One region of the Enterococcus malodoratus genome, then DNA from elsewhere that is predicted to be linked to it. Evidence: riboswitches for the same ligand, from Rfam matches in the RefSeq annotation. Region 1 holds a riboswitch; each other region holds the start of a gene.
What was found. Region 1 has a riboswitch for thiamine pyrophosphate ahead of tenA (thiaminase II). Riboswitches for the same ligand answer to the same signal wherever they lie in the genome.

Region 2: it holds a riboswitch for thiamine pyrophosphate, as region 1 does, so the genes downstream of both, thiW (energy coupling factor transporter S component ThiW) here and tenA (thiaminase II) in region 1, are expected to answer to the same signal.
Region 3: it holds a riboswitch for thiamine pyrophosphate, as region 1 does, so the genes downstream of both, thiT (energy-coupled thiamine transporter ThiT) here and tenA (thiaminase II) in region 1, are expected to answer to the same signal.

What each region holds. Positions count from the first base shown of each region.
Region 1 covers NZ_JAQDPG010000002.1:18,640-25,570, reverse strand. The annotation lists gene PGP85_RS03445 (amino acid permease) at 1-379, shown strand, start outside; gene PGP85_RS03440 (precorrin-2 dehydrogenase/sirohydrochlorin ferrochelatase family protein) at 410-862, shown strand; gene PGP85_RS03435 (TetR/AcrR family transcriptional regulator) at 923-1,507, opposite strand; gene ilvN (acetolactate synthase small subunit) at 1,517-2,017, opposite strand; gene ilvB (biosynthetic-type acetolactate synthase large subunit) at 2,010-3,689, opposite strand; gene tenA (thiaminase II) at 3,812-4,468, opposite strand; TPP riboswitch at 4,628-4,719, opposite strand; gene PGP85_RS03415 (DUF2268 domain-containing protein) at 4,781-5,692, opposite strand; gene PGP85_RS03410 (DUF2087 domain-containing protein) at 5,843-6,571, shown strand; gene PGP85_RS03405 (VOC family protein) at 6,600-6,931, shown strand, end outside.
Region 2 covers NZ_JAQDPG010000006.1:237,465-244,395, reverse strand. The annotation lists gene PGP85_RS11955 (macro domain-containing protein) at 1-226, shown strand, start outside; gene PGP85_RS11950 (ASCH domain-containing protein) at 312-698, shown strand; gene PGP85_RS11945 (helix-turn-helix domain-containing protein) at 1,421-2,944, shown strand; gene PGP85_RS11940 (nucleotide pyrophosphohydrolase) at 2,965-3,258, shown strand; gene gloA2 (SMU1112c/YaeR family gloxylase I-like metalloprotein) at 3,330-3,719, opposite strand; TPP riboswitch at 3,868-3,957, shown strand; gene thiW (energy coupling factor transporter S component ThiW) at 4,169-4,690, shown strand; gene PGP85_RS11925 (hydroxyethylthiazole kinase) at 4,687-5,505, shown strand; gene thiE (thiamine phosphate synthase) at 5,496-6,125, shown strand; gene thiD (bifunctional hydroxymethylpyrimidine kinase/phosphomethylpyrimidine kinase) at 6,122-6,931, shown strand, end outside.
Region 3 covers NZ_JAQDPG010000006.1:36,131-43,061, reverse strand. The annotation lists gene PGP85_RS10910 (2-hydroxyacid dehydrogenase family protein) at 1-686, opposite strand, end outside; gene PGP85_RS10905 (low molecular weight protein-tyrosine-phosphatase) at 740-1,198, shown strand; gene PGP85_RS10900 (hypothetical protein) at 1,271-1,633, shown strand; TPP riboswitch at 1,702-1,800, shown strand; gene thiT (energy-coupled thiamine transporter ThiT) at 1,850-2,446, shown strand; gene PGP85_RS10890 (hypothetical protein) at 2,485-3,255, opposite strand; gene PGP85_RS10885 (class A sortase) at 3,522-4,226, shown strand; gene PGP85_RS10880 (patatin-like phospholipase family protein) at 4,381-6,009, shown strand; gene PGP85_RS10875 (YdbC family protein) at 6,041-6,256, shown strand; gene PGP85_RS10870 (YicC/YloC family endoribonuclease) at 6,290-6,931, shown strand, end outside.

The sequences.
Region 1 (6,931 bases):
GCTTTCTTTCAGCAATACCTTTCTGTCTGAATTGTTTAATCAATTAACTTATATGACCAATGTTTCAAGAGCAATCCCATACTTTATTGTTGCTGCCAGTTTTCCCTTTTCTATTAAAAAGAGGGTGATTCAACCATCCTCGTTAATTGTCAAAAATAACTATTTGAACTACAGCCTGTCTATCAGTGTATGTGTTTGTATCTTTGTCGCAATTGCCTTTCAAATTTACGAGCCTTTGAAATTAGGAAATTACCTGAATTTTTCTACATTGCTTTTAGGACCAGTATTCTTTGGTATCCTCTCACATTTTATCTATTTTCGATTTGAACAAAAGAAAGCGTTGATGCTACTTTCAAAACAGAATGGAGACAATCGGTGATTGGATCTTGATTGGTAAAGGAGGGAAAACATGTACCCCATTTTGATCGATATCAAGCAGTTTTCGGTCCTAGTGATTGGCGGCGGAAAAATTGCCACCCGAAAAGTTTGCGGATTGATTGAGGCAGGTGCAAAACCAACTGTAATAGCGCCGAAATTTTCGGAGACATTGTTGAATGCTAAAAGGAACGGTTCTGTCATTTTACGAGAACGGTCCTTTCAATATGGCGATACAGCTGGTTTTCAAATTATTTTTATTTGTACAGATAATCAAGCGGTGAATCGAGCTATTTTAAATGAAACTACTCCTCGGCAGCTGGTGAATGATACAACGAAGCAACAAAATAGCAATTTTTTTAATATGGCATTTATAAAAGAAAAAGACTTCGGTATCGCTCTAACGACAGCAGGCGAAAATCCAACCAAGACGAAACTGTTGAAACAAAAAATTCGTGTTCTTTTAAAAAATATTTCTTTGGATTAACTTATTAAGGCAAAAAAAACGTTTGAATACACGCTTTTCCATTGATCGGAGAAGTGATATTCAAACGTTTTGTTCATTTAAGCCTTCAACAAATTGGGAAACAGCCTGAGAAATAAAGTGCTCTGCTTCTATTTGGTACTGTTTCTTATTGGAGTAAGCATGTAAAAAGGCAAAACCGATCATACTGGAGAAAATAACCTCAGCAGACGCTTTGGCATCACTGATCTGAAGTTTTTCTCTTTCTTCCATCGCACGTAAATAATCTTCTAACAGTTGAACAAAGGCCGTTGGAATTTTGTCCACATAAGGCATTGTTTCCTGATAAATATCCTGTGCGCGAAGCCCTAATGAGAATCGAACAATTTCTGGTGTTACCTGTTCAAAATAGTCCGCCATAATTACACGCAGATCCTTCGCTAAATCCCATTGAAACTGGTCAGAAATACCACTGCTTGCTGAAGGAATCCAATCTGCTTCTCGTAATGTCGCCAGCAATAATTCTTTTTTACTGCCAAATTGGCGAAACAGCGTGGCTTCATTGACATTAGCTTCTTTTGCGATATCCTTCGTCGTCATATCGCTGTAGCCTTTTTCCACGATCAGTTTCTTTGTCGCGGCCATAATATTGGTCCGAGTATTTTTCATACAACTATTTTACTCCTTTGTAAGACTAGAAATTGCCACACTCCCGCCGCGAATTACTTCAAATTCCTTTGAGACAAACTCGTGAATACAGTCGATCAACTCATTATTTTCTTTCTCACTAACGATACTCTCAATCAGGAGTTCCTCGTCAGATTGATCAATCATCGAAAAGCTGCGATCTTTTTGTATTAAAGCCAGTTTCTTTTTTATTTTTTCGGAATAATTAAGCTTTAGATACATGACTTCTTTGGCATGAATCGGGATAGTTGTATAATCGATCACCTGAATCACTTCAATCATATTACGAAGCTGGTGTTTAACCTGTTCAAAGGTTCGATCATCGCTGTAGAGACTAATCGTCATGCGCGAGGTATCCGCAGATTCTGTTTCTCCGACAGTTAAACTATTTAAATTATACAATTTTCCTGAAAATAATCCAGAAACCCTTGCCAATACCCCTATTTCATTTTCAACATACACACTCAACCATCTCTGTTCAGTTTTACTCATAAATAATCATTTCCTTTAAACTTTGACCCGGTGCAACAATCGGCAGAACTTTTTGCTCTGTCTCCAGCATGAATTCCAAAACCACTGTTTTTTCTTTGACCGCTTTCGCTTGATTGAAGGCTCCATCAATTTCTTCTATTCTGGTTATTCTATGACCTTCAGCGCCATAACTGTGGGCTAACGCAACGAAATCAGGAACATACTGTGACGTCTCCTTTTTTAGCATGGTATAAGAATAGCGTTTATCATAGAACATCTCTTGCCATTGTCTGACATTGCCCAAGCAGCCATTGTTGAAAATACAAACAATGATTGGAATTTTTTCCAGCATTGTCGTGGCAAGTTCTTGCAGATTCATTTGAAATCCGCCATCGCCAGTGATCGTTAGAACATCCATTCCTGGATTTCCTAATTTTGCTCCGATGGAAGCGGGAAAACCGAATCCCATTGTCCCTAACCCGCCTGAAGTCAATAATTGTCTATCTTTAGTCACTTCAAGAAATTGCGTCGTCCAAAGTTGATTCTGCCCTACATCGGTTACAACGATGGCGTTTGTAAAATGTTGATTGATTTTCTTGATAATGATTTCTGGTGTCAATCCTTTTTCTTTCATGTGAACTGGAACGGATCCGTCCATTTTTTTTACTTCTTGCAGCCAGCAATTGTGATCCTTAACATTCAGCGATTCGGTGATCTTTGGTAAAACAGTTTTTATATTGCCGACCATTCTGATAGAAGCATCCACGTTTTTGTCTATGATCGCAGGATCAATATCCAGATGAATCAGCTTAGCTGAACGACAGAAGTTCGCTGGATTTCCTGTCACACGGTCGTTCAAACGCGTGCCAAGAGCAAAGAGGACATCACTATTTATGATTGCTTGATTTGCGGCATAGCTTCCATGAATTCCTACGTTGCCAATGTAACTTGGATGGTTACTAGGCAGCGCACCTTTTCCCATGATCGTAGTAACAACGGGGATTCCGCTTTTTTCAACAAAATCCATTAATTCTTTGTGGGCCTTTCCACGATGCACACCGCCTCCAACGAGTAGGACTGGCTTTTTTGCATTGTTTAATAGTTCAACAACAGATTTGATTTCACTGGTCGGGATTTCCTGTATTTTCTGACCGCCGCGAATCGTGACCTTTTCTGGATATTCTTCTGAACCAAGCTCTTGTTGAACGTTTTTAGGGATATCTACCACAACGACTCCCGGTTTTCCTGATTGTGCGATCACAAAGGCCTTTTTCAGAATTGTGCCCAGTTCCACTCTTTTTTTGACAGTAACCGCATATTTGGCAATTGATCGGCTGATTCCAACCATATCGACCTCTTGAAAAGCGTCCTTCCCAATCAGATGTGTCGAAACCTGTCCGGTAATACAAACCAAAGGTGAAGAATCATACCCGGCTGTCGCAATTCCTGTGATTAAGTTAGTCGCCCCCGGTCCACTTGTGACCATACAAACGCCGACTTTTCCTGTTGAACGGGCATAACCATCAGCGGCATGGATCAGTCCCTGCTCATGCCTTGGCAATACTACTCGAAATTCTTCCCGCTGATAAAGTGCATCAAACAAATCAATCGCCTGTCCGCCTGGATATGCGAAACAAACTTCAACCTTCTCATTTACTAATGCCTTAACAACCAATTCAGCTCCCGAAATCATTTTACACGCCTCCTAATTAATGCAAGTGATTACTTGCATTCTATCATAGAACCGTCATTCTCTGTCAATTACTTTTTATAAAAAGAAAAAAGACCGTTCCTATTCGAACGATCTTTTTCGATCTACCATTTTTCTAACTTCGCAGCCATTTCCCAAAATGCGTATTCCATTTTACTGCTGATCACAAAAGCGTCGATCATTTTTTGCTGCTCCTCTTTTGGACTTTCCTCGTATAAACGATCTAAGAGAGCACGTTCCTTTTTGATCCCTTCAGCAGCGTCTTCACCAGCATAGGTTTCGATCCATCGCCGATACAGAGGGTGCGGTGAACCCGACTCAATTAGGCGAACACCAATCTCTTGATAAAGCCACGCACACGGCAGCATTCCCGCAAAAGCCGTATTTGCCGTGCCGTCGATCAGTTGCCGATACATATGAGAAACATAGTGATAAGCCGTTGGCGCAATTGGTGTTTCCTGAATTTCTTTTTCGTCAATCGCTAATTCTGAAAAGAATTCCTCCCGAATGGCCATCTCGCCTAACTTAAGATGTTCCGCATTTTCTCGCAATTGTGCCTGAACCTCTTCGTCCTTCGTCTGTTCTGCGATATAGCTATAAAGCTTGCTAAAATGTTCAAGGTAATAACGATCTTGCAGCAAATAATAGCGGAAAATCTCCGGTGCTAAATCTCCCGTCGCTAGTGATTGAACAAAGGGATGCTCAAAACTCGCCTCCCAATAATATGCCGCTTCTTTTCTTGCCAATTCTGTAAATGTCATGCCTATTCTCCCTTCTTAAAACCTATCAAAAACAAACAACTACTTTTTAATGCAACATAAAAAACCTCCTTGATTCTTAGTAGAATGAGCAGGAGGCTCTATGCCTAAAATAGACAGACAATAAGAAAACCCGGCCACAAATAAGCGGTCGGGTACAAATTTCTTAACATTACACATTCCCTGCGCCAGTCCTAACTGTTTCAGGTTCAATGGGTATAATCTCAGCTTCAAAAGCACCCCTAGTGTCATTCAATTGATAAAAGTATAGCATACCTATTTATAAAAAACGACTGCTATTTAACCGGTCGCGGATTATTCATCAAATATTCTTGATTCTTTTACGATTGTTTTACTAGGAGTCACAGTTGCTTCTGCGATTGTTTTGCCTGTATTTTTAAGATACGCTTTTACCAAATGATAGCCGATCGTATAGCCGGCATTTCTTGAAAGACCGACTGGTTGATATCCCTGCTCCTTCGCGACTTCATCGCCATACATATAAGCCGATACCTGATCAAATCCTCTGGCCTCACGCCCATTTTTCATTACTTCGATCGTATATGCCAGTTCTTCCGCATCGTATTCCTGCACCCACGGCCCGCGCTGATCAACTCCATATAAATCTTCCGCAAAAACTTCGGCTAACCCTTCAATAACTAAATAATCCTCCACGCTGACATCTCCATGATTGAAGGGTTCATAGGTAAAACGAACATTATGATTGAACTCATGAGCCAAGGCTGATTTCAATCTTGTTTGATTAAAGTCATTCGGGACGACTAGCAGCATAATATATCCCGGTATCCCGCCAAATCCGCTATACCCTTCACTTGCCATCAATACACCGTTTTCCGGATCACCTAATAAAATGTTCACGATAAACTCATCGACTGGAATCTGATAGCCGATCTCACTAAAACGTTGCGCACTTTCTTTGAACACTTGCTGATACTCGGAAAAGATATTGGTTCTTCTTAATGCTTCAATTTTTGTTTCAATCAAATCAATACTTTTGCGCGGTGTCCAAATTCCCATCATTTCTGACGCCATCACCACATCGTATCCCCCTGGTGTTTTCGGAAAAAGCGGTGCATTTAAATACTGCCACATTCCTTCCAGCGGCTGCATCATTTCATAACGAAACACATTCTCGTCGACAGATTCGCGAAGACATTTTTGATAAAACGCCAACGAATCAACGAGCGTTACCTTAAATTCGTTCATAGTCATCTCCCCCTTCTCTTTCATCATAAAGGTTGACGCCGCGTGAAGGTCAAGGAAAAAAGAGAAAAAACGGCTTAATCAAATACCAATATCGCAATCGTATTTGCAAACGTTTTATAATTATGTTAGCATTTATTCAGGAGGGATATTATGGAAAATGAATTGAAGATTGAAGAGATTAAAAAGGGCTATTCAAAAAAAGGCGATTTTCTTTTTCAATGTTTGTATTGCGATCAAACGTTTGATGATCGTTTCGTGTATCCAATCAATGGCTCAAACAGTCAGATGGCACGGGCTGAAGGCGCGATAATCTATCATTTAAAACATGAACATGATGGTTCCTTTAACGCGCTGCTGAACCTCGATAAAAATCAAACGGGTTTAAGCGATACGCAAAAGAACTTTTTGAACTTGTTTTCTAAAGGAATCGATGATCAAGAAATCGCGGAGCAGCTGAACATCACAACTTCCGCTGTAAGAAATCACCGCTTTAAATTTAAGGAGAAGAAGCGTCAGGCAAAAATTCTATTGGCCCTGCTAGAGTCGATCGATGAAAAGGAACAGAGTAATTTTGCCGCGAACTCTTTAATTGATTCCGATGAACGATTTGTATCCACTAAAAAGGAAAGAGAAAAAGTCTTCAATGTTTTTCTTGACGAACAAGGAAGAGCCACACAAATTCCAAAAAAAGAAAAGAAACGGATTATTCTGATTCAAAAATTGGCCGAAAATTTTGTTCCTGAAAGGCACTATACAGAAAAGGAAATCAATGCGATCATTTCTGAAATGTTCACAGATTATGTGACGATCAGACGTTATCTCATCGAATATGGAATCTTGGGTCGAACCGTAGATGGAACGACTTATTGGAAAATATAATAGGATTTTTTAGAAAGGCGGATTAGGAATGGTATTACCGATGAAGATCGATCATATGCAAGTTACAGTGAGAGATATTAATGAAGTTGAGTCATTTTACGATGGGCTGATGGAAGCTTTAGGTTTTGATTTGAAGAAAAAAATCAAGGTTTATTTAGCAGAATTGGATATGAATGTCATCGAATACCTCGACGGCTCCTATGATTTCGGCATCTGTTCCGCGCTGAAACCTTTTGAAAACGACACTGTACATCGAAGAAAACCTGGAGCGATCCATCATATCGCCTTTAGAGCCTCCTCCATAACCGAAGTTGATCGTATCTATCAAAAAGTTCTTGAGCTCGGCGCTGAAATTTTGGA
Region 2 (6,931 bases), on a different contig from region 1:
ATATGAAACAGTCTTTCAACTGGCTCGTGAATACGAGCTGTCTACCCTCGCAATTCCAGTGTTAAGTGCAGGAATTTACGGCTACCCAAAAGAAACCGCAGCTTATGTTCTTTATAAGGTAGCTGCTAGAGCTGAAAATCATGCGGTTACAACCTATGTAATCGTTTATGAAGAATTTTGGCTGCCGCTCTTTGATAAAATTCTGAAAAAAAAAAATTTAAGATAATATATGTAAACGGTTAATTTAATTCTATTAGATCGTAGATAAAGTGATAAGATAATAGTAAATATGCAAAAGTGAGGCGAATGCTTTGAAAGCTATCTCAATCCATCCAGCGCCAGTTATGGAAATTCTTTCAGGAAAAAAAACAGAAGAGTATCGTTCGTGGTCTACACACTATCGCGGTCCATTACTGATTTGTTCGACCGCTATTAAAACGCCAGACTGTATATCAGGGCATGCTGTCTGTATTGTAGATCTTGTGGATGTAAAACAATTGGACGAAGGTTCGTATGCATGGGTTTTTGCGAATGTTCGCTGTATCAAGCCATTCCCCATTAAGGGGCAACGACGTTTGTATCATGTGCCGGATGACCGAATCATTGAACCAGAGACGGGGGAATTCACCATTGAAGATGGTGAAAAAGTTGTGACTGAAAAATTTTGGCAAGACTATTATTTGAGTCTAGTCAATTAGACTCCTTTCGAAATAGAAAGAATAACGAACACTCATTTAAGATAATGAGTGTTTTTATTTTTATTTGAAGCACCCAACGTTTTTCAGTCATTGATGAAGATAAAGAATTTGAGGCGGCTAAAGCTCTCTTTGGTGTGAGCGAGAGATTAACAACCCAATAGTTCAAAAGGCGGTTTCTTGCCATCAACAGGTATATTCATTAAGTGTGGTCATATACAACAAACAGAAAATTAATTAGAAAATGAAAAACAAGAACTGATTTAGTTCTTGTTTTTTCATTTTTTGAAAAAATTTGGGAAAATGGTGAAAACAAATTTTTGATAAATTCTGTTAATGGGTGGGCCTATTCCTTTGGATATACGCCAAAAGATCGCTTAATTCTGTTCTTTTTTGCGATTTTAAAGAGCTTTTTCCGTTTTTTTTCCTTAAATTAAAAAAAAGTAATTTTAGAATTGTGTATTTTGAATGTTTTTAACAAAAATTGCCATTATCATTTTTTTATATTATTATTTGTTAACAACAAAAAAAGATTACAAGTGTTTGGCATTTCTTATAATTAAAAATTGAATTAATGTTGAGGAAATAGCACAGAATGAGGTTATTAATCATTGATCCAGCGTTCTTTAATATAATACCAAAACTTGTTTTCGGATGTGTCGTCGGTTAAAGGGGAAAGAGTAGATAGTTTTAAGCGAAGGCGTTCTTTTGAGAGGGGAATGGTCATGGACTTTCGTGCAGTTTTAGGGACAAGCAACAAACGACGATTAGCGCTATTAGAACAACTATATTATCGTCGTGATGGTTGGTCGAGCGATCAATTAATGAACAAACTGAATTGCTCATTACCAATTTTATTGAATGATATCGAATTGATTAATGAAGGCCATACGAAATTTCAAATTAAGAAGACAAAAGGTCTCTATCGTTTAGTTATTGATAAAAAAGTCAGTCTGGGAAATCTGTATGCCAATATTTTAACTACCAATCCTGAATTTCAAATCATTGAAGAACTATTGTATGAGGAATGCGAAAACATCACGGCATTGGCTAAAAAGCTGTATCTCAGTTCATCAAATACGCAACGCTATTTAAAGAAAATCGAAAAGACATTGACTCAAGCAGGGATGGAGTTGTGCTACCGTCCGTTGCGGGTGGAAGGTGACGAGGGAGAGATTCGCAATTTTTATTTTCGCTTTTATAGCGAACGGCAAAATGCCTTTGAGAGTACCTTGCCTAAATTGCCCGCCAAGCATTATCACATCATTGAACGATATGTGCAGGATTTGGTTAAAATCAATCAGATTCATGAAAAATATATCTTTCAAAAACGCTTAGTCTACAATTTCTATATTAGTATTTGGCGAATTAAAAATGGGCATAGGTATCCTAAACAAGAATTACGAACGGCAGGATTTCGATTGCCGATGGAATTATCTTTTAAGGCATTGAAGCAGGCTGTCAGAGAGGCGACAGACCTTGTTTTGACGCCGGAAATAGTACGTGATGGTCTATGGTTAATCTTTTCTGATTCTATCGTATTCAGTACGCCCCATCGGGAACTTGCAATGAAGGACAATGAAAAATACCAGCAATTATTTACCCGCCATTATGAACTAGTGGAAAAATATAATGAAATGCTGGGTTATCATTTGGATAGACAAAGTAAAATCAATTTGGCAACTGTCCTATCAAATGATTTCTACCTTTACAATCCACAAGGGAGTTATGTGTGCTTGTTGCGGCGTAATCGAACTGTTTTTTTGTCCGAGGTTTCAAAAGTTTATAACTGCGGGCTGGAAAAAGTGAAGGCTTTGGTACAGAGGTTTGTTGATAAATACGAAATGTATCAGGAAGAAGACTTTGTACGAAACTATACTTACTTATTGATCACGACAGAAGAACAGAGTATGAGATGGTTGGCTAGCCAGGAACCTTTGCTGAAGATTCTGCTGTTATCTGATTTAACACCAACAGAAGAAAGCTTTTTAGCAAAGCAAATTTCTGATACGATCTATGGGAATTTAATGATCGTCAATTTTGAAAAATTATCTGGCGGCACTTTCCAATTACATAATGAGTTGAGGCATTATGACTGCTTGATTACGACGGGTTCCGCAGAAGGACTGCCGGTGGACTATCCAGTAGTTGTAATCGATCCTTTTCTGACAAGACAAAGTACACGTTGGATTCAAGAAATGATCAATGAGCTTGAAAAAAATCGCAACTTTGTTTCTATGGTAGAATAGTAGCGAAAGAAGGTTGACGTATGACTAGCATGGAAAAAATCAATCAATTTCGTGATGAACGAAACTGGCGTCCGTTTCATAACGAAAAAGATCTTGCTTTATCGATTTGTTTGGAATCTGCAGAGCTGTTAGAACTTTTCCAGTGGAAGGATTCTGAAGAAGCGCGCACGCAAACGGAACGTTTAAAAGAAGAATTGGCCGATGTACTGATCTATTCTTATATGATGGCGGATAATTTGGATTTTGATATTGATGAGATCATTAGTGAAAAATTAAAGAAAAATGCGATTAAATATCCTGTGGAAGAAGTATAAAAATTTCAGGAGTAGTTAAATGTCCCTTTCTAGAGTAGATGATTTTGCTCTAGAAAGGGATGTTTTTGCTATTATTCATGCAATTCTAGCGGAAGACCATCCGGATCAAAGAAAAAAGTCATCCTCTCGCCTGTGAAATCATCGGTTCTCAAAGGCTCGCAGTCGATTCCGTGGCTGTTTAAATAAGCGATGGTGGCTTCGATATCCTCTGTTTTAAATGCCAAGTGGCGCAAACCGGCTGCTTCAGGAAAACTGGGACGCTTTGGCGGATTTTGTACAGCAAAGATTTCTAGTTCCGCATCGTTTAACTGTAAATCTAGTTTGTAGTCTTGACGTTCCGGACGGAAATTTTCGCGAATGATCGGCAAACCGAGTACAGTAACATAGAAGTGCTTCGCTTTTTGATAGTCAGAAACAATGATGGCGATATGATGGATCGCCGAAAAATCTGGTTTAGACATAAAAACATCCTCTCTATTTTCTCTAAGTATAAAGGATGTTTGAAAATTTTCTAACACAAAGAAGTGATCTAGCAAAATAATCCGTGTTTGTTTTCTCCGTATACGCTAGTTGAATTAAAAAAAGTATGTTATACTCCAAGCAATTGAAGAGAAACATTTGGGGTGCTGTTTAGCTGAGATTATACCCATTGAACCTGATGCAGTTAAGACTGTCGCAGGGAAATGTAGCTAGTTAACTAATCGTACCCGACCAGTTTATTTTGGTTGGGTTTTTCTGTCTTTTCAGACACTCTTTTTTGCCGATTTCATTTTAATCAGGTTATGGCGAAGTGATTTATTTTTGCAGCATGGATTAGTGAAAAGGTATGCGGATAAAGATCATTCAAATTTACGTTAGCTAATTTTGGATGTCTGTTGCGCATTTCTCTAATAAAGGGAGGGTATTTGTCGTGGAGAAAAATAAAATCCACAAATTAACATTACTGGCTTTAATGGTTGCGTTGGATGTTGTTCTGTCACCACTAATGCGAATCGAAGGGATGGCACCGATGTCCAGTGTCATGAATATTATCGCTGGAGTATTGTTGGGGCCAATCTATGGAACTGCGATGGCATTCGTTTGTGCTTTGATTCGGATGACGATGTTGGGCATTCCGCCGTTAGCTTTAACCGGTGCAGTATTTGGGGCATTTTTTGCGGGACTATTTTATCGTTTGGGAAAAAGGCTGGTCTGGTCGATGATAGGTGAAATTGTGGGCACAGGGATTATCGGCTCACTATTGTCGTATCCTGTGATGGTCTGGTTCACCGGGAGTCAAAGTGATTTGTATTGGTTGATTTACACCCCAAGATTTATCGGTGCGGCTTTGATTGGTTCGGCAATTGCCTTTGTCGTGTTGGTTAAGCTGCAGGAGACGACGATTTTTAAACGTTGGCAGCGCTTATTTTTGAGTGAGAGGATGTTTGGATGATCAAAACGAATTTTTCAAAAGTATTTCCGTTAGAGAATGCGCCATTAGTTCATTGTATAACGAATGAGGTGACTTGCGAAACACTGGCGAATGCCTTGCTGTATGTAGGCGCAAAGCCGATCATGGCCTCGGATACAAGAGAGTTCAAAGAGTTGTTTCAGCAGACAGACAGTTTGCTGTTGAATCTTGGTCATTTGTCGGAAGAACGGCAAAAAAGTTTGGTAGCCGCTAGTAAACTAGCCAAAAAACTACAAAAGCCTACAGTTATTGATCTCGTTGGATACGGTGTTAGCCAGGTTCGCGATCAGGTCGGACGCTGGCTAGTCGCAGAACGACCAACTGTGGTGAAGGGAAATATTTCTGAGTTGCGGAATTTTTGCGGATTGCCGAGCTATGCTCGAGGAGTAGACGGCAGTGTATTAGATCAAAGTGAGACAGCTATAGAAGAGCTATCAGAAGCAATGCAGAAATTAACAGCGACCTATCCAAATACGATTTTTTTAGCCACTGGCAGTCAAGATATTATCGTTGATCAAAAGCGTATTTGGTGTTTGAAGAACGGGGTGCCAGCATTAGATCGTTTTACTGGAACAGGCGATATCGTCGGAGCATTGATCGCGGCTCTGTTAGGGAATGGAGTGAGTGCGGCAGATGCAGCTGTTACGGCGGTCAGCTATTTTAATCTTTGCGGAGAGCAAGCAGGAGACCTGATTGGCTTGGCCGCATTCCGTCAGGAAACGTTGAACCAACTGTCGATTCTGATGGAAAAAAATTGGTGGACTGCGGTGAAGGGATGGGAAAAACAATGGACTTAACGTTATATCTTGTGACTGGACGTTATGATTTTAACGAGGCAGAATTTTTATCGGTGATTGATGCGGCTTGTAAAAATGGTGTGACACTTGTTCAATTACGAGAAAAAGAATTAGTGGCAGGAAAATTTTATGATTTGGCTTTACAGGTAAAAGCAATCACGGATCGGTATCAGATACCATTGATCATCAATGACCGAGTGGATATTTGTTTGGCAGTTGATGCGGCAGGTGTCCATATCGGAGATGATGAACTGCCGGTAGAGATCGTCCGAGCTATGATCGGCCCAGAAAAAATATTGGGCGTTTCAGCAAAGACCGTGGAACGAGGATTGGAAGCCGAAGAAGCGGGTGCAGATTATTTGGGTATCGGAGCAATTTTTTCAACGAAAACCAAGGATACTGCATTGACTTCGATTGAAACCTTGAAAGCTATCAATGAGGCTGTAAGGATTCCAAGTGTTGTGATCGGCGGGATTAAAGAAGACAATTTGATCGATTTTTGCGGAACGGGCATCGCAGGTGTTTCGATCGTTAGTGAGATCATGCGGGCGAAGGATGTCGGGGAAAAGGTTCGCCATTTAAAACAAAAAATCGAAGAAGTATTGGAGGAACAAAAATGATCAATGCAACACCTCAAGTCGTAACGATCGCCGGCTCTGATTCCGGCGGCGGAGCAGGAATCCAAGCAGATTTAAAAACCTTCCAAGCGCGAAAAGCTTTTGGCATGAGTATTATCGTGGCACTGACGTCGCAAAATACCTATGGCGTGCAAGATAGCATGGCGATTCCAAGTGCCTTTATTGAAGAGCAGTTTGATTCATTAGCAGCAGATTTTGCGATTGGAGCTGCAAAGACAGGGATGCTGGCAGACGTGGAACGGGTAGAAACAGTGGTTAAGAAGCTAAAAGAAGTCGACTTTGGCCCGCTAGTTGTTGACCCAGTAATGGTGGCAAAGGGCGGCCATCACTTGCTGCAAAGTGATGCCGTGAAAACCATCAATGAACAATTATTACCGTTAGCCACGATCGTTACACCGAATTTGCCAGAGGCAGAAGTGATCATTGGGCAGCGGATCGTTACAGACCAGGAAATGATTGATGCAGCCAAAAAATTACAGGTCTTAGGAACAAAAAATGTCGTCGTTAAAGGCGGACATAGCCAAAACGAAGAGGCAGCGGACTTTGTCTTATTGGCATCGGGAGAAAGTTTTTGGATGAGTGCTCCAAGAGTTGTTACAGCTAATACACATGGAACGGGTGATACTTTTTCGGCGTGTATAGCGGCTGAATTAGCCAAAGGGGTGGAATTAAAAGAGGCGATCATTATTGGAAAGAAATTTATCCAAGCAGCGATCAGCCAACCAATTTTCGTCGGTCATGGACATGGACCAACCAATCATTGGGCAAAAATGACAGATGATATCGTG
Region 3 (6,931 bases), on a different contig from region 1:
TCTTTCATTTGTTTAAACGCATCGCTGGTCAATAAATGATGGGTGTCCTCGGTTAACGGCGCGTGCAACGTTAAGATATCTGCTTGTTGGATCACTTCAGCCTGTGAATAATAGGTTGCCTGTAATTTTTCTTCTAGTTCAGAAGTTAATGGGTGACGCTGGTTGTAAATGATCTTCATGCCAAAGGCGTTCATCATTTGCGCCAAGGCTTGACCGATCTTTCCCATGCCGATAATTCCCAAAGTTTTATCTTTCAGTTCATGACCTAAGAAAAATAATGGAGCCCATCCGTCAAAGCCTTTGCCGTGCATCAAATGATCCCCTTCAACGATGCGGCGAGATAAGGCGATGATCAAACCAGCGGTCAATTCCGCTGTCGCATTGGTAGAGACTATGGGTGTATTTGTTACATAGATTTTCCGCTCTTTTGCATAAGCGCTATCGATATTGTTGAAGCCTGCTCCGAAGTTCGCGATCAGTTTCAATTTTGGTGCGGCATCGATGACATCACGATCGACTTGGGTTGAAAGCGGACAAATTAAAACTTCACAATCAGCGACGTTTTCGATCAATTCTTCTTTCGAAATCAACCCGTCGCCTTCATAGACCTTATATTCAAGCGCTGCTTCTTTTAATAATTTTGTGCCAAGCTCAGGCAGTTTGGCGGAAAGATAAATTCTACTCATTTACGATCCCTCGTTTCATTTCGATAAATTGACTATAGCACAGGAGGAATGACATGAAAAAGATTCTATTTGTTTGTATGGGAAATATTTGCCGTTCACCGATGGCCGAAGCGGTTTTTCGGGATGCCTTCCAAAAGCGGCAGGATGATAATTTCCAAGTTGATTCAGCGGCCACGAGTCGTTGGGAGGTTGGAAATCCACCCCATCGCGGAACACAGAAACTGCTATCGCAGCATCACATTTCGACCAAAGGAATGCGTGCCCGGCAAGTGACCACCGAAGATTTTTATAATGCCGATTTTATCATCGGGATGGATCAAGAAAATGTCAGCGATCTTCAAGCGATAGCCCCAGATGGCACTGAGAACAAAATCTATTTGTACTTAGACCTTGTTCCCGGTCATACGGGAGAAAGCATCCCTGATCCATGGTATACCGGTAATTTTGAAGAAACCTACGATTTAATTCAAAAAGGTTTAAACGAATGGTTAACTTTTCTGGAAAAGGACTAGATTCCTTGTTTTTTCCCAGAAATTTAAGTAAAATCAAACTACGCAACCATGCTCTTGATAGGAGGAAGCTGAATGACTAAAAACGAGAAGCCTAAAAAGAATTTAATTAAGCTGTTTTCGAATTCATCGTATCGTTTCATCTCGGATTTTTTGAATGATTCTGCTGAAAAACGTGCCCAAGAGCAAGCTAACGAGAACATTTTTCTCAAACTGAAGATGGCGGCTCTGCAAAATAGTTTAGTAGTCATTCAAGTGCAAGACGAAAAAGATGAAGAAAAATTTCAAACGATCTCAGGGTGGCTGCCTAAAGTAGTGACCAATGATTCTATCGTTATTCGGACCCAAGAGAATCAACTGGTCATGTTGACAATTGATCGGATCAAAAAGGTGACGACCTTATCGCCAAGCGGTGATCAGGAAAGTATCTCACGATAAAAGTACTTTATACATTTACGAGTGATCAGACATCTGGTATACTCTGAATGTACTAAAAATAGAATAATACTTTCGCAAAGGGGAGCCCTCGGGCTGAGATTGAGATTACTCTAAACCCTAGTACCTGTTTCGGTTATTCGAGCGTAGGAATTGTGATGAAGTAATGATAGTTACTTCTCCTTTGTGGACTGTATGTTCAAAAGGAGGAGTTTTTTTATGAGTAAAACCAACAAAACAAGAATCATGATCGAAGGGACAATCGTGGCAGCATTGGCTTTCATGCTTTCATTGATCCCAACAACGATCGGCAGCAGCTTTACGGTATCATTAGGAATGATCCCGATGGTCCTATTCGCATTGCGGCGTGGAGTAAAACCAGCGTTGCTATCGGCCTTTATCTGGGGAATCTTGCATTTTCCAGCGGGGGATGTTTATTTTTTGAGTGTCATTCAAGTATTAATTGAATACCCGATCGCATTTACCTTTGCTGGATTTGCCGGAGTATATGCCAAAAAAGTTCAGCAAGCAATACTTGCCGACGACATGCAGGCCGCACGAAAAAATATCGTCTATGGGACCTTCGTTGGAACGGGCGCCAAATTCTTTTGGCATTTTATCGCCGGTGTCGTTTTTTGGGGCAGTTATGCATTGTGGGGCATGAATCCTTGGATCTTTTCATTTGTGATGAACGGTGCCAGCGGTTTGGCAACAGCAATTGTGACAGCGATTGTCGCCGTATTGGTAGCTGAAAAGGTACCACAATTGTATTTGCCGAAGGACGGTAATCTAATTCAAAAACGAAGTCACCAATAAAGAAAAAGCATTTGTCCCAAACGGGACAAATGCTTTTTTTAACGGAATGAGAAGACAGGGTCATCATTCTCCACATCCAAAGACCAAAGCTGTTTGGATGTGTCGTAAGTGATCTCTGCGATCTGTTGTTCCTTCTTATAGTTTTTCGGACTGCGCCGCCATCCCTTTTCATCCGATAAAAAGATGGGGATGTGGTAGATTTTATTTTTTAGTTCAGACTGGTCGAGGCAAAAGATTGCACCCTCTTGCAAGATCGGATATAATTCCTTCAACAGTTCGCCGTCAAGCGGTGCAACGGAAGAACCTTTACGGAAAAACGAGCGGCGATCATTGACTTTTTCCAGAACGATGCGAGTCAACTTGCTGGCAAGGATGCGGTAAAATTCATCCAAGTAGCGATAATAAACACGCATAGTTTCATTGCCTAAATTGAAATATACAAAGTTGTTTTGTAATTTATAGAAAAAGGGAGAATGCAGATGCGTCCGCATATGCCCAAAATAAAGCAATTCTGATATTTCTAATGGTGTTAACTCTTTCAACATCGCGAGATCATTAAAGTCGATCCACTTCGTTCCTTTTGACTGAGTGAAGACTTTGTTGTTAAAAAATTGTTGGACTTGTTCAGGACTATTTACGACCTTTAAGCCGGTATGCGGTTCATATTCTCCAGCTTCTGCGACAGGGTCTAGCAATAACAAATGTTTAGGGTGATGGACAATTCCGTCAACAAAATCGTTGGGTGAAAAACCTTTTGAGAGTACCGCATTACTTGTGGAATCGATATATGCAAATAACGTATCTGGCACAAATTTTCACCCTTTCTAATAGTCGTCACAATCATTTTAACTCAATAATAAAAAAAAAGCTCGTATCTTTTATTTTAAAATTAGATTACAAATGCCTTAAAAACTGCAACATTGAAGGCCCTTTTTAACATTTAAAATCATTTTAATAAATAACGACTTCTTAATGCATTTATTTCTTTTTTTAATTTTTTTCTATTAAGTGAATGTAGTGTCACTTAATAGAAAAGAGTATGATATGATTGATGCGAGAGCGCAGGAGGTTTGGGATGAAGAAAAAAAGAAATTGGCTGATAAATATTTTTCTTTTCTTATTACTATTAGTAGGGTTAGCTTTGATTTTTAACAATCAAATCAAATATTTTTTGATGCAGTATAATGGTGATCGTTATGCCGTCGCGAAAATGGATCGCACGGAGATCGATAAAAATCTGCAAAAAGACGCATCTTTTGATTTTGATGCGGTACAGCCGGCTAGTACGGAAGCAGTTTTACAAGCACAGTTAGACAATAAACGCTTACCTGTGATTGGCGGGATCGCGATTCCGTCTGTAGAAGTAAATTTACCGATTTTTAAAGGACTATCTAATGAGGTTCTTCTATATGGTGCGGGCACTTTGGCGCCAGATCAAAAAATGGGTGAAGGCAATTATGCTCTGGCAAGTCATCGTGCCGATCGTCCAGGACTTTTGTTTACTCCGCTTGAAGGGGTAAAAGAAGGTGATTTGATCTATCTGACCGATCTGCATAATATCTATACGTACAAAACAACGCTAAAGGTTCGGGTTCAACCGACAGAAGTGAAGTATTTAGATGTCCATCCGGACAAACAGCAAGTCACTCTGATCACTTGCGGCGAGATCGAAGGTGTGACGCGGATCATCGTGCAAGGGGATTTAGTTGCTATGACCTCTGTCAACAACGCGACAGACACGATGCGCAAGGCTTTTGAAATGGAACAGCGAACATATTAATTTTAGCGGTGACAGAGGCGAGTCATTTCTGCCCTGCTTTTACTCAAAAAACTTCAAGGCCTGCCTTGGAGTTTTTTGTTGCGGGAAAATTTCTGCTATACTGGAACAAACATGCTGAATTTATTTGATAGAGGACAAATCAAGGGAGGAAGCGATGGAGTTAAAAAGAATTTTTGTCTCGGATTTGCTGGCGTCTTGGAAAAAATTTCAACAGACACAGTTGCTGTTTCCTTTCTATCCATCTCATGGACAGGCTCGCTCAGAGTTTTTAGCGGCGGTTAAGCGTGGAGAAGGATTTTGGCTGCAACGTAAATCCCAATGGCTGTTAGTAGATAAAATAGATAAGGATAATACATGGCAAATTAATAATTTGCTGATCTCACTGAATCTTGGCTGGCAGACAGCCTTTTTATTGTTAGAAAATGCTGCTCGTCAAAAATTCAAACGAGCATTATATTTGAAACTTGAGGCTAATTTGATTTTGCAGCAATGGTTAATTGACCAAGGTTATCAACTCTTAGATGGACTTTGGCAAAAAGAATTGGTTTACCACACAGGTTTGGTCTTAGGCGGCGGCGGTGCCCGAGGTGCTTATCAAATTGGTGTTTGGAAGGCTTTATTGGAGAAAAACATTCAATTCGAGGTGATCACAGGAACCTCGGTTGGCGGGTTAAATGGTGCGTTGATCGCACAAGGTGATTACAATCAAGCCTTGGCATTGTGGGAAGAAATCGAGACCGATAAAGTCTTGGATATCACCTTCAAAGAAGTGGAAGAGCTGGATTTTTCAGCTCAAGTGGATCAACTGCGTACGTTTATTAAAGTCTCTTTGCAGCAACGGGGTGTCTCTTCAGAGCCGCTTAGAGGGTTATTAGAAGAACGTTTAGATGAACCAAAAATTCAAACAGGCTGTCCGTTTTACGTTGTCACGACGAAAGTGCCAGCTTTCCAAGAAGTGATTGTCTCACTCAATGAATGTCCGGCAGAAGAAATTATCGATTGGCTGTTAGCCTCTGCTGCTTTTTTCCCAATGATGGCGATGGCAAAAATTAAGGATGATTATTATGTAGATGGCGGCTACCGCAACAATTTGCCGGTCGATATCGCCTTGCAAAAACCGATCACCGAACTGATCGTGGTAGATGTTCATGGTCCTGGTTTGGATAAAAAATATCGCTTACCAGATAATGTTGCTGAATTAGCGTTGGCGAGTCCTTGGGGATTGGGTGATTTGCTGCTGTTTCAAAGTGCTCGCTCATCAGAAAATATCGATCTAGGCTACTTAGAGACAAAACGGGCATTTGATGAACTTCAAGGCTATCGCTACTTTTTCAGTTGCCACTCCAATTTTGAAATGATCACAAAAGATTTCTTACGCTATGCAAAAACAGAGATCATTCTCAAAAAAGAAGCGTTGTATCCCGAATTGCAAAAGTTTTTTGGAACACACGTACCGACAGAAATGCTCAGCCTAGCCTTTTTGGAATTTTTTGCCTACTGGGTAAATGTCTCACCAGTACAAGTGTATACACCGCAGGAATTTATTGAAACGATTTTGCGGCAGTTTGAAATGCCGATCAAATTAAGCGCAACATTTTCAGTGCAAGAGCAAATTGGCGATTTTATTGAAAGCCATAATGTTTTTTCTGATTATTATCAGGTCTTGCAAATTTATCAGCAGGAAGGGTCTCTAGAAACCTTTTATCGACGTTGGCCGATTCCAACGCTGCTGGCACTCTTTTTTAAATACATTCGAAATATCAATCTTACTATTGGAAGTTAACCAAAAGTAAGAGCAACTAGGAGGAAGTATCGTGGCAGAATTTAATTATGAAATCGTAGAAGAAATCGCTGTTTTATCGGAAAATCCGAAAGGCTGGCGGAAAGAATTGAACTTAGTAAGCTGGAATGAGCGACCACCAAAATTTGATTTGCGGGACTGGGCGCCAGAGCACGAGAAGATGGGTAAAGGCGTTACGTTGAGTAATGAAGAATTTGCTGCTTTAAAAGAGGCTTTAAGCAATATGTAGTCCACGATTTAATAAAAGAAGGGAACAAATCAAATGAAAAGTATGACCGGTTATGGGCAAGCGGCGCAAACCAATGAAGCTTACGAGTTGAACATTGAATTAAAAAGCGTCAACAATCGTTTCTTAGACTTGCAGATTCGCATGCCTAAAGAATTGAATCCTTTTGAAGCTCTGATCCGTAAGATTGCGAAAGAAAAAATTCAACGAGGACGAGTGGATGTCTTTATTAATCTAACACCGTTAAAAAGCGGCAATAAAAAAGTTTCCGTTGATTGGGAGCTGCTGCAGCAATTAGTTTCTGAACTGCAAAATGGCGGAAAGGAACATTTCGGTATTGTGGATTTTCCAGCAGAACAAGTGCTGGTAAAAGCAATGGAGCAATCTGATTTTGTAACGCTGGTTGATCAGCCCTCCGATGAAGACACCTTGGAGGAGTTAGTTCAAGTGGTTGCGGATGCGGCCTTTACACAGTTAGCAGCCAGTCGTGAACATGAGGGTATAGGCATTCAAAAAGTGATGCTTGAATACAGTGAAAAAGTCCAAGACCTAGTAAATGAATTGCAGGGATTTGTGACAGAATATGAGGCTGATTTTCAACAACGGTATCAAGCAAAGCTGGAAGAGTATCTAGGAAATACTGTTGACCAAGATCGCTTACTGACTGAATTGGCGATT